DNA from 3 places in the Clostridium sp. Marseille-P299 genome. Region 3 is predicted to be linked to each of the others. Evidence: predicted binding sites of a transcription regulator. Region 3 holds the regulator's gene; each other region holds the start of a gene.
The links. The regulator NrdR, encoded in region 3, represses ribonucleotide reductase genes. The targets are predictions, from matches to a motif close to CACNANATNTNGTG.

Region 1 (4,305 bases), on a different contig from region 3:
ATTTCTCTTTTGTGATAGCTTCATAAGGTAGAAGCTGATAAAAGCTATCATCAAGAGATAAGAAGGTAACACCAACAATATCGTCCCAATTGTCATAAACCCATTGTTCTACTTCGTCCCATTCGTTTGGTCTTACATGGATCGTATTAGAAGCATTATGATCTACATAATTTTTCATTATCAATTTGTACAATTCAAGCTGCTCAATTGCAGAAACGTCGTATTTTGTTCTTCCTTCTGGAGCTTTTACTGGAAACTCAAATACTCTTGTTTTATGATTTTCTACTGTCTGTCCTACTTCTGGATGCCAAGGGAAATGAGCAGCATCCATTGCTTTTGCTAGTGGATCTTGTGCGTTAACACGAACTCTTCTGATGTAGTATGGTGAATGTGAAAAATGAACTCCACTGGATACTGTAGGTAACTGACTTATAGTACCAGATGGTTTAACAGTCGTTACTAACTTAGGGCGATTCATTTTTAACATATCTGCTAATTCGAAAGCTGAATTTCTAGCAACACTTCGTAACTCATTTAATAATTGTTTAAACTCATCGTCGGAAATATTTGTTGCATTTTTAAAATCCATTACTCCTGTTAAGGAACATCCAGTTAATCTGTCTTCTTTATTCACCAAATCCCATTCATGTAATTCTAATTCGATACTAGCCATTCGATATCCAATATGGGCGGAATATTTTTGAGCTTTTAATAGTTCTTCTTTATTATAAGTACCATCTTCGTTAACAAAGCCCATCATATTAACTTCGGTAAGATTACATACCCCTCTGTCTCTTAGCATGATTTCAAAACATGGGTTTCCACCTTGAACGTCGTCTCTTCTTCGTTTCATTTCTTCGAAATTAGCGAAGGCTGGTTCTCCAGATACTTTTAATTTTTCAAAATGATTATGAAGTTCTGCTCTTGTTGGCTTATGTTCATAGATAACGGTATTATTTGATAGGGAACGATTTAATATATTTGTGTTGCTTATCCAATTGCCTTGATCATCTTGATAGTATAAATTAGCTTTTGCATTTAATACATCTTGCTCATCACTATCACAAAATACGATTTCAGCAGAACGTCTAACCCCTCCAGATACTACATTTTCAGCAATAATGGTAGCAATATCTAAGCAATCAATTGGCTTAATCACTTGCCATTGTCCTTCATTGGTGCGTCTCTTTTCTTTGAAAATACGATCAATCTTAGTAAACATCTGCTTTATATTATTATGACCAGAAGCATATCCTCCGAAAGTTTTTAATCTTTCACCTTCTGGACGAACATTATTATAATTGATAAAAATAAATTCAACGTCTGAGTATTGTTTTGACGAAATTATTTCAAAATACATATCGATGGCTTTGCTCCATCCAAACTTACTATCACCAATTTCTAACTCAATTGCATTCTTATTAATGACTTTAAGTTCTGTATATTCTTTTCTTAAATTCTTTGGAACTGCTTCATATGCCTTGTGAATAACTTCAATTTTACTATTTACTTTTGGTAACTTTGAAACATATTGTCTTTGAACTGATAAGCCAACACCAGTACCTAACATTAACACAAAGAATATCTCTGAAAACTTTTGTAAACTATCAATTGCTAAGAAACTACAGTTAAAATTACTTAGTGGAAATAGGTAAGAGGATTTACTTCCTGCTACCCACAGGGATCTACCAGATGGGAATAATTTTAGATTATAAATTAAATCATAAATCTCCTCAGCTTCTTTTTTTAAAGCAGTAAGTATATTATCTGTAACTATAATACCTTGTCGTTTCATGGCATCTACTTGTAAGCTAGTGTTAAATTCAACAACACGGTATACAGTTTCCCACCAATCTTCTCGTCGGTTTTCTTCAGGAATTGGTCTACTATATGTGCGATAATAAACAAACTTTCCGAGTTCAGTAGAAAATGGATTCGGTCTATGTTTATACTTACTGATAAAATCGTTGGATAAGAATTTACCATCGGTTTTACTAGCAGTGGTTTTCCTTAGTAATTTACGTTGAGATTTATATTCAGAATATGAGTCAGCAACAATATCTAAATTTGCTAGGTACAATTCTTTTATAACTTTTCTCTCAATTTCTTCTACGGATAGTTGATTAGAATTTAGGTTTTCAATTTTATTAGCAATATCTTCAGCTATCATAGTATTAATTTCATTTACATCATTCATAGCCTTATTAATTGCATTGATGATTCTAAATCTATCAAATTCAACAACAGTTTGATTTCTTTTTACAACTTTCATTTCAGTTCTCCTTTGGTTAATATCGTAGTCCCTTGAAAGCTATGGACTCTAAAATATATCCTTAATGGGGGATAAGGAAGTAGGCTTATTTCATTCCTTTTCCTTTTTTTATGTTATTATTTATAGTCATAATTTATTAGTTTAGTATAGGACATAAAAAATATAAAGTCAAGAGAAATAACTATATATAGTTTGGAATAAATATAAATATCAATATATAGTGGTATTTTAAAGGGCTTAGGGATGTTGGATAATTAAATTCTAGCTATGACACGTTATTACAATCGATGATTTTACGCACGCAAGTTGGTTCTGCAGTCAGTAGTTTTAAGCACGCAAGATGGTGATTGTAGTTTATGATCTCACTCACGTAAGATGGTTTATCACGGCAATCATCTCACCAGTGTATAACGTGTAACAGCAGTGAAATGTCTTACCACCGTAAGATAAGGAACCACAAAAATATTTTATCAACGATATCAATGATATCAATGATATCAATGATAGCTATGTTAGAGCTTTAATATCTTGTTTTTTTATAAAAACAATAATATTAGTTTTTAGAAATCTTCAGTTATGTATTCATAGAATAAGAGTATAGTTGTGGTTAACTAAAATACCGATGTTTTTGTTTATAGAATTAGAAAAGCAGGAATATCGATAGGAGAGGAAGAGTTTTGAGAAAACTGAAAAAAGCTCTGTATAGGAACAAGCTTCAAACAATTATGCTATTTGTGAAGTAGTATATGAAATTTCGTGGTATACTATATTGGAAACTTTTTATTTACTTTAGAAGGAAGGGTAAGTTAATATGATTGGGACAAAGATAAAATTAAATGAATTGTATGGTGGTTGCAGTTCTTTTTCATGGGAAACAGAAGATAATAATCATTTATGGGGAAGAAATTTTGATTTTAATCGTATTGCTGCAGATAGTAAAATTACGTATCTTCCACGTAATACAGAGTATTATACAATGGGGAATATATTTGAAAACAATTTAAGAGAGACTGACAAAGTTACATCAAAATATGCAGCCATTGGAACTGGGTCTATTGTTTTAAAATCGACACCAACGTTATTTGAAGGAATTAATGAAAAGGGGCTTATGGGCGGACAATTATACTTTAGAAAGTTTGCCAAATATCCAGAAGTAGAAAAAGCAAATACAATTCCACTGCAACCAGCATTTGTTGTGACATATTTATTAACACAATGCCAGTCAGTTGAAGAGATTATTGATACATTGAATCATAAAGTAAGCATAGTAGCACAAGCAATGATGGGAGCAATTCCAACGGTTCATTGGATTTTTTCGGATTCTAGTGGTGAAACGATTATTATTGAACCAGAAGAGGAAACGATACGTATTTATAGAAACAGTATGGGGGTTCTGACCAATAGCCCAAGTTATTCATGGCATTGTGAGAATTTATTAAACTATCCTCATATAAGGAAAAAGGATTATGATAATATTAAAATCAACGGAGTAGAATTAGAGCAATGTTTTTCAGGTACAGGAGCTCTAGGTTTGCCTGGAGACAGTTCTTCTACATCTCGTTTTGTACGTCTTAGTTATTTAAAAGAATATGGGAAAAAAGGTAAAAATGAAGAAGAAGGGGTAACGTATATGTTTCGATTATTTCAAAACATAGCATTTCCCTTAGGTATGGTTGAGGTTGCAGATGTAGATAATATTACTGAACATGATGTAAATGTCTCAGCATACGATTATACTCTGTACACATCCATTATGTGTGCGGAATCTTTGAAGTTTTACTGGACAGTTTATGAGAATTCTCAAATTCAATGTATCGATTTATCGAAGTTAATGAATGAAAATAAGATATTACAATATGACATGTATTCTGGAAAGAACATTCAGTATTTGAATTAGTTAAGAATAGGAAAATAGCCTAGGATGAAATTATAGAAAGCAATTGATACAAAAAAGGAACCTAAACTTATACCAGAACTTTATAATTTAAGTGCTGATACAGTCTTTATATTTATTAAATCTGTTAGATAATAAT
Region 2 (4,305 bases), on a different contig from region 3:
AATAATACAACTAAATTATATTTTAACAATGGAGAAGCGGTTATTACATCTAATACTGCAGTAGAAGTAGTAAGTGGTGGTGCTGTTTCAGGAAGTGCAATTGCAAGTGTTAGTGGATGTGCAATTTATTCACAGACGTCAAGTGGTGGTGGTCAATATTCTGCACCAGCATGTATTTATACAGTAGATGTCGTAGAGTCTGATACAATCAGTTCAATCGATGGTATAAAAATGGGACGTTTTTCAATTACTTTATTTGATGATACAGCAACTTCAGCAGATGCAGTAACAGCAAGGCTAAATGGTATTGAATTAACCCCTGTGAATAAACCGGAGCCAACTCCTACACCAGAAGTGTCTCCAACGCCAACAGAAAAACCAACACCAACAGAAAAACCAATACCAACGGTAGAGCCAACACCAACGGAAAAACCAATACCAAGCGTAGAGCCAACACCAACGGAAAAACCAATACCAAGCGTAGAGCCAACACCAACGGAAAAACCAATACCAAGCGTAGAGCCAACGCCGACGGCAAAACCGACACCAAGCGTAGAGCCAACGCCAACGGAAAAACCAATACCAAGCGTAGAGCCAACGCCGACGGCAAAACCAACACCAACAACAGAACCAACATATACACCAGATCCAGAGCCAACTGTAACACCAGAACCAGATGTACTTAAAGATATTATTTTACGAGAAGAAGAGATAACGTTGTATGTGGGTGGAACAATAGAAAATGAAAGATGGATTCCAATTAAATTACCTGAAAATGTGAAGAAGGTTACATCTTTTGATAGCAAAGTATTAAATAAATTAAAAGGTGATATCGTACCAGTTACCATCAAGTATTCTTCAGATAATGAATCTGTAGCAGTTATTAACCACGTTGGGCGTATTTTTGCTGTTGGAGAAGGAACATCTAAAATAACGGCTACTATTACGCAAAAGAACGGAACATCAAAAGACTTTGTAATAATCGTTAAAGTGATGAAAGCGTATATCGAGATTGTTTCACAGAGTAATGTTATTAATATTGGTGAGAAAGTTCCATTTGAGGTAAAGGTTTATGGTTTAAGAAAAGAAGATATTAGATGGTCTACCTCAAAAGTTAAAAGAGCAATGGTAGCAATGAACCTTGGAAAAGAGAAAGTAATGGTTTATGGAAAATCAGCAGGAACAGATTATGTGGTTATTAAATGTGGAACCATTAGCAAAGCTATCAAAGTTATTGTTGTGAAGAAATAAAAGTTACATAATATTATCAAAGTATTTTTAATACGGGAAGAGATGCAAAGATTTAAAGGTGAAGAGGGGCTGTCTTATGGCAGCCCCTAACTTGTGCGATTAACTTACCTGTTATGGTTCTTATGTAATCTATAAATTAAATAATATAATAAAGAAATAGTGAGATAACAAACCAATAATTACGCAAAAATATAAATTAATCATTTTATTCGGATAATTAATTCAACTTAGTTCAAAAGTCATAGTGAAAGAAATTTTTATCATAAAATCTAGATAAAAAGCACTTTACAAAATGTCAGAATTGTTAGATAAAATAATTTAGAATTTTTTCGAAAATACAATATATAGTGGTAGGACTAAAGATTTAGGATATATATTGTAGCTATCTATTGACGAAATAATTAACATCTGATAGAATGAAGCAATGGCTGGTTACCAGCATTTTACATAAAAAGAGGAAGAGAAAGTAGGGATACATAAAGAGATTAATATTAAAAAATTAAGAATATAGAAGTAGGAAGGGAGAAGTACGCATGATTAAAGTAGTAAAAAGAGATGGTGAGGTTGCTTCATTTGATATTAATAAGATAGGCAACGCAATATCAAAAGCATTTAATGCGACATCCAAGTTTTATGACGAGGATATTATTAATCTTTTATCGCTGCGTGTAACATCTGATTTTCAAGGAAAAATCAACGACAATACAATTACGGTGGAGGATATTCAAGACAGTGTGGAACATGTTTTAGAACATACAGGCTACACAGATGTTGCCAAGGCATATATTCTATACCGTAAAAATCGTGAGAAAATCCGTAATATGAATTCTACCATCCTTGATTATAAGGAGATAGTAAATAGTTATGTAAAAGAAGAAGACTGGCGTGTGAAAGAGAACTCTACAGTAACCTATTCGGTAGGTGGACTTATTTTACATAATTCTGGTGCCATAACAGCAAATTATTGGTTATCCGAAATTTATGATGAAGAGATTGCAAATGCACACCGAAATGCGGATATTCATATCCATGACTTATCTATGCTTACAGGGTATTGTGCAGGGTGGTCGCTAAAACAATTAATTAAAGAAGGATTAGGTGGAATACCAGGTAAGATTACATCATCTCCGGCAAGACATCTTTCTACTTTATGTAATCAAATGGTTAATTTCTTAGGTATTATGCAAAATGAATGGGCGGGTGCACAAGCATTCTCATCTTTTGATACCTATCTAGCTCCATTTGTTAAGGTTGATAACTTAAACTATCATGAAGTAAAACAATGCATTCAATGTTTTATCTACGGTGTTAATACACCAAGCAGATGGGGAACACAGTCTCCATTTAGTAACATTACTCTTGATTGGACAGTGCCAGATGACTTAGCTGAATTACCATGTGTGGTAGGCGGCGAGGAAATGGATTTTAAATATAAAGATTGTAAGAAAGAAATGGATATGGTAAACAAAGCCTTTATCGAGATTATGATCGAAGGCGATGCAAACGGAAGAGGATTCCAATATCCAATTCCAACCTATTCCATAACAAAAGATTTTGATTGGTCAGATACAGAGAACAATCGTTTATTATTTGAAATGACAGCAAAATACGGAACGCCTTATTTTTCAAATTATATCAATAGTGATATGGAACCAAGTGATGTTCGTTCCATGTGTTGTAGACTGCGTCTAGATTTACGTGAACTTCGTAAAAAGACAGGTGGTTTCTTTGGTAGTGGTGAAAGCACAGGTTCTGTAGGTGTTGTAACGATCAACATGCCTAGAATTGCGTATCAGTCAGCAAATGAAGAGGAATTCTTTAAAAGACTGAATCGCATGATGGATATCTCTGCAAGATCATTAAAAGTGAAACGTAAGGTAATTTCAAAATTACTAGACGAAGGATTATACCCTTATACAAAACGTTATTTAGGAACGTTTGATAACCATTTTTCAACCATTGGACTTATTGGTATGAATGAAGTTGGTTTGAATGCAAAATGGTTAGGTAAGGATTTAACGGATAAGGCGACACAAGAGTTTACAAAAAAAGTTTTAAATCATATGAGAGAACGCTTAAGTGACTACCAAGAGGTATATGGAGATTTATATAACTTAGAGGCAACACCAGCAGAATCTACGACCTATCGTTTAGCAAAACATGATAGAAAACGTTGGCCAGATATAAAGACAGCTGGTAAAGCTGGAGATACTCCATATTATACAAACTCTTCTCATTTACCTGTAGAATTTACAGATGATGTATTTTCTGCACTTGATATTCAAGATGAACTACAAACTTTATATACATCGGGAACGGTATTTCATGCATTTTTAGGTGAAAAACTACCAGATTGGAAGGCAGCAGCAAGTTTAGTTAGAACCATTGCTAATAATTACAAACTACCATATTATACAATGTCTCCGACCTATTCTATTTGTAAAAATCATGGATACATTAGTGGTGAAAAATATCGTTGTCCAGATTGTGGTGAACCAGCAGAAGTTTATAGTCGAATCACGGGATATTATAGACCAGTTCAAAACTGGAATGAAGGTAAATCACAAGAATATGCAAATCGTGTTGAATATAATATGGACCAAGCATTATATAAAAGTGGTAAAATAGATACAAGTGAAACTGTAACAAGAAATCATCCAATGGATATTACAATACGTCTTGATGATGAGAATGAAAATGGTATGGATAAGAAGGTATATTTATTTACTACAAAAACTTGTCCAAATTGTAAAATAGCCAAAGAATATTTAAAAGGTATTTCATATGAAGTAATCGATGCAGAAGAAAATACAGATATGGCTATGAAATATAATATTATGCAAGCTCCTACATTAGTAGTTATCGACGAGGGTAGTACAAAAAAATATGTAAATGCTTCTAATATTAGAGAATTTGCTGAAATGCAGTTAGTTATGATGAGTTAACGAAAATGAAGGGAAAAGCTGATCTGTAAATTACCATATTTGGTATAATAACAAATCAGCTTTTTCATATGTAAATGATTTTATTTTTCAAAAAGTTTTTTTATTGGAT
Region 3 (4,305 bases):
TTCTTTTGAAGACTCACTTTTTTTATTCTGTCTTAAATCTTTATAATCCACTTGTACCATTTCCATACAGATATCAATTCGATCCAGCAATGGCCTTGATATTTTGCTTAAATATTTCTTAACTTGTGGCAAGGAACAATTACACTTGTTTCTATCTGGAAAGTACCCACAGTTGCATGGATTCATTGCAGCCACCATCATAAAGTTTGCAGGGTAAGTATAAGAGGCGTTCAAACGATTTATCGTTATATATTTTTCTTCTAAAGGTTGCCTTAAGACTTCTAAAGTTCCTCTATGAAACTCTGGAAGTTCATCTAAAAAAAGCACCCCATGGGAAGCCATCGTAATTTCTCCTGGTTTTGCAAATCTTCCTCCACCGATTAAGGCAACGCTTGTACTAGAATGATGCGGTGCACGAAACGGACGTTTTAGTATTAACGCTTGATTATTATTTAATTTTCCTGAAATACTATAGATCTTTGTTAGCTCTAAACTTTCTTCTAAGCTTAATTCTGGCATTATGCTTGGAATTCGTTTTGCTAACATTGTCTTACCAGAACCTGGCGAGCCAATTAATAGCGCATTGTGTTGCCCTGCTACAGCTATTTCAATTGCTCTTTTGGCAGACTCTTGACCAATTATTTCTGAAAAATCGGGAAGATTATCATCATTTTTATTATCAAGAAACATTGCTTCAATATCTACAAATTCGGAATCAATCATAGATATTCCATTTAAAAAGTCAATGGCTTCTTTCAAACTTTTTACTCCAAACACCTCAATATCTTGAATAATTGCAGCTTCCCTAGCATTGGTCTTTGGAACAATACATCTTTTAAAACCCTCTTTTTTGGCAGTATTAATAATAGGAAGTACTCCTGTTACAGGATTAATTCTTCCATCTAAACTCATTTCTCCGATGAGTAATGTGTCTTCTAAATTTTCTTGTGGAATAAAGCCAGAAGCGGCTAGAATCGCGATTGCGATAGGTAAATCAAATGCAGTACCTTCTTTACGAATATCTGCGGGTGATAAATTAATTGTAATTCTCTTAGGTGGCAGTACATAGCCAGAATTTTTAAGTGCAATTTTTACTCTTTCTTTTGCCTCTTTTACTTCAGAAGCTAAAAAGCCAACTAAATCAAATAACGGCAAGCCATCGCTGACATCTGCTTCCACTTGTACAATGAAACCATCAATGCCTACGACGCTTGCGCTAAAAGCCATACTAAACATACTTTCTCCTTTTGCTCTCCGGAGAAATCATTTGCATAGGTATTTTACCATAAATAACCATTTGTTACAACAATTATTTAAATACTAAATTAATGTCTATCGTATAAAATTCGTTCTTTCTCTTGGATATTGTGACGGCGGTGTTATGGAATCTTTTGTTGCCTCTTTCATTTTTAAAATCCAAGCCATATTCCTTGCAAGATTTTTAATGGTGCTAATACCTTCTGCATCCTGTAGTACTTCACCCTTAGCTGCCCCATGAATAACATTCCAATAATAGGATGGAGCAACAATCATTTCTGAAATCAAGAAATACTTATTAATTGTATCAAACGTGGTCATATCTCCACCTCTTCTTGATACTGCAATGGCAGCTCCCACCTTATGGCGCATATCCCCTTTATTCGCGTAAAAGAAACGGTCTAAGAAACTTTTTAAAGTACCAGCAATGCCTGCGTAATAAACTGGACTTCCTATTAAGATTCCATCTGCCTCACTAATAGTCTTACATGCATTTTTAAAAGTTTCGTCTCCAAATACACAATAATTGGTATTTTTACATGCACCACATCCTGTACATCCAACGATCTTTTCTTTTCCAATCTGAAGAATCTCAGTCTCAAAACCTTCTAATTCAAGTTCCTCTAATGCTGCATTAAGTGCATAATATGTATTACCTTTTTCATTTGGACTACCATTAATAGCTACTACTTTCATTCTATCTAACCTCCATACTATCGATTTAACAGTAGTTTTAAATTCCACGTTAGCCATATTTGCTACCAAATTTCCAGTGTTTACTACCACATTCGCAATGCTTACTTCCATATTTGCAGTGCTTATTACCTAATTAATGGTGTTTTAACTAACACATTAATAGCGTTTTAACTAGCAAATTAATGGCGTTTTAACTAGCAAATTAATGGTGTTTTAACTAGTAAATTAGTAGCATTTTAACTAGTAATTCGTAGTGTTTTAACTACCACATTAACAGTTTTTTTACTCCCGCCATACTTTTTTAGAGCATTATGTACATATATTTAAGTCCATTAAGTATTGATATACTATATTCATAGACAATTCTATATATGTAATTTGGCATTTACATTTCATTAAATCACTACAAAAACAGATTCTGCAAAAACATAATATCACTATAAAAATATACTCTATAAAAACGTAAGTATATCACTATAAAAACAGATGCTACAAAAACGTAAGTATATAACGCGTCTGCAACATCTGTTCAATCTTTTGTATTAAAATAATACTATAAATTAATGTTCATGATCTAGAATTTTCTTTAATTCGTTCATAAATGTATTAACATCTTTAAATTCACGGTATACCGATGCGAATCTTACATAAGCAACAGGATCTAATCCTTTTAATTTATCCATAAGAATTTCACCAATTTTATAACTTGGAATTTCTTTTTCTTCTAAATTAAATATCGCAGTTTCCACCTCATCAACTAAAGCAGTGATTTGATCAATGGATATTGGTCTTTTGTGACAAGAACGAAATACTCCTGCTTCTATCTTAGAACGATCATATGGTTCTCTGTTGTTATCTTTCTTAATAACTACCAAAGGTATTGTCTCAACTTTTTCATATGTAGTAAAGCGTTTGGAACATTCGTCACATTGACGCCTTCTTCGAATTGAACTATTATCATCCGCAGGTCTTGAATCAATAACTCTAGTATTTTCTTGACCACAAAATGGACACTTCATATGCAAATAACCTCCTACAATGCTTCATAATGCCTTACTTACTGTTATTTCAATTATATTGAATTAATTTCTATAGGTCAAGCATATCTTGTGTTTTTTTCATTAAATTCAATCAAATTCATCTATATTTTGTAATAAATACAAAAATGAATGGAATTTTTAAATAATTTAAATACTTAATGTTCACTCTTTCATCTTTTTTCGTTCTCTTCATAAGATATAGTAAGAAATTAAATTGACATGATTTTGCCAATTACATGTCAGAGAGGTAACATATGCGTTTTTGTGAATTACGTCAAAAAGAAGTAATCAATTGCCGTGACTGTCAAAGGTTAGGCTTTGTTTGTGATATCGAATTTAATCCTCAGAATGGTTGCATAGAAGCACTCATCGTACCAGGTCCATGTAAGGTATGGGGGATTCTTGGTAGGGAACTAGAATTTATTATTCCTTGGAAATGTATAAAACAAATTGGTCCCGATATTATATTAGTAGATATTGATGCAAAAGAAGCACTTAAAAAAATAACATGCGTTTGTTAATGCTTTGGAAAAGCTTAAAAAACTAGGTCAATTCACCTTATTCTTTACAAGCAAACGTATGTTTTGTATAATATATTATAAAAGGTGAGTTTTTTGTACCGCCGTTCTGATTGTAGGAAGTTTTATATTCCTATACTGTAGCTTATGAGAAGTTTTTATATTTTATTATTTATGTAAAAATTCGAGCGAAAAGCTTTATCAAAATCTTAAAGGATTTACTCATAAGATGTGATTTACTCCTATGTAAATCCATTAGAAATCCCTTTCTCTTAGTATTTTTCATATCATCAAACAGATTATGAGTACATTTCATATTTTTGTTTGATGATATGTTTTATACTAAGCTTTACGCTCATGATGGGGGAAAAATGGAGAAAAAACGAATTATCTTTCATGTAGATGTAAATAGTGCTTTTTTAAGTTGGGAATGCGCTGAACAATTAAAAAGAGATCCAAATTTTATAGACTTACGTCAACTCCCCTCTGCCATTGGTGGAGATAAAAATAGTAGACACGGAATTATTTTAGCCAAATCTACAAAAGCAAAACAATTGGGTATTGTTACAGGGGAGCCTATTGTATCTGCTTTAAAAAAATGTCCCTCTTTAGTAATCGTACCTCCTAATTTTCAAGTTTATACAAAGTATTCTGAGAGCTTAATAAATCTGTTACTTGAATATACCGATAAATTACAACAATTTAGTATCGATGAGGCATTTTTAGATATGACCGAAACTTGCCATCTATTTGGTGAACCACTAGAAGTCGCAAATCAAATTCGTACAAGAGTA

Region 1: a site for NrdR is predicted at 2,452-2,465, ahead of nrdJ (ribonucleoside-triphosphate reductase, adenosylcobalamin-dependent). Genes of this name have one in related genera too.
Region 2: a site for NrdR is predicted at 1,588-1,601, ahead of BN4220_RS07615 (ribonucleoside triphosphate reductase). Genes of this name have one in related genera too.

What each region holds. Positions count from the first base shown of each region.
Region 1 covers NZ_FJVE01000006.1:315,364-319,668, reverse strand. Annotated here, with positions in the region: gene nrdJ (ribonucleoside-triphosphate reductase, adenosylcobalamin-dependent) at 1-2,272, opposite strand, end outside; gene BN4220_RS05390 (linear amide C-N hydrolase) at 3,084-4,169, shown strand.
Region 2 covers NZ_FJVE01000006.1:817,325-821,629, reverse strand. Annotated here, with positions in the region: gene BN4220_RS07620 (rhamnogalacturonan lyase family protein) at 1-1,251, shown strand, start outside; gene BN4220_RS07615 (ribonucleoside triphosphate reductase) at 1,785-4,196, shown strand.
Region 3 covers NZ_FJVE01000007.1:2,497,651-2,501,955, forward strand. Annotated here, with positions in the region: gene BN4220_RS18980 (YifB family Mg chelatase-like AAA ATPase) at 1-1,236, opposite strand, end outside; gene BN4220_RS18985 (flavodoxin family protein) at 1,333-1,953, opposite strand; gene nrdR (transcriptional regulator NrdR) at 2,514-2,972, opposite strand; gene BN4220_RS18995 (YlmC/YmxH family sporulation protein) at 3,248-3,514, shown strand; gene BN4220_RS19000 (Y-family DNA polymerase) at 3,883-4,305, shown strand, end outside.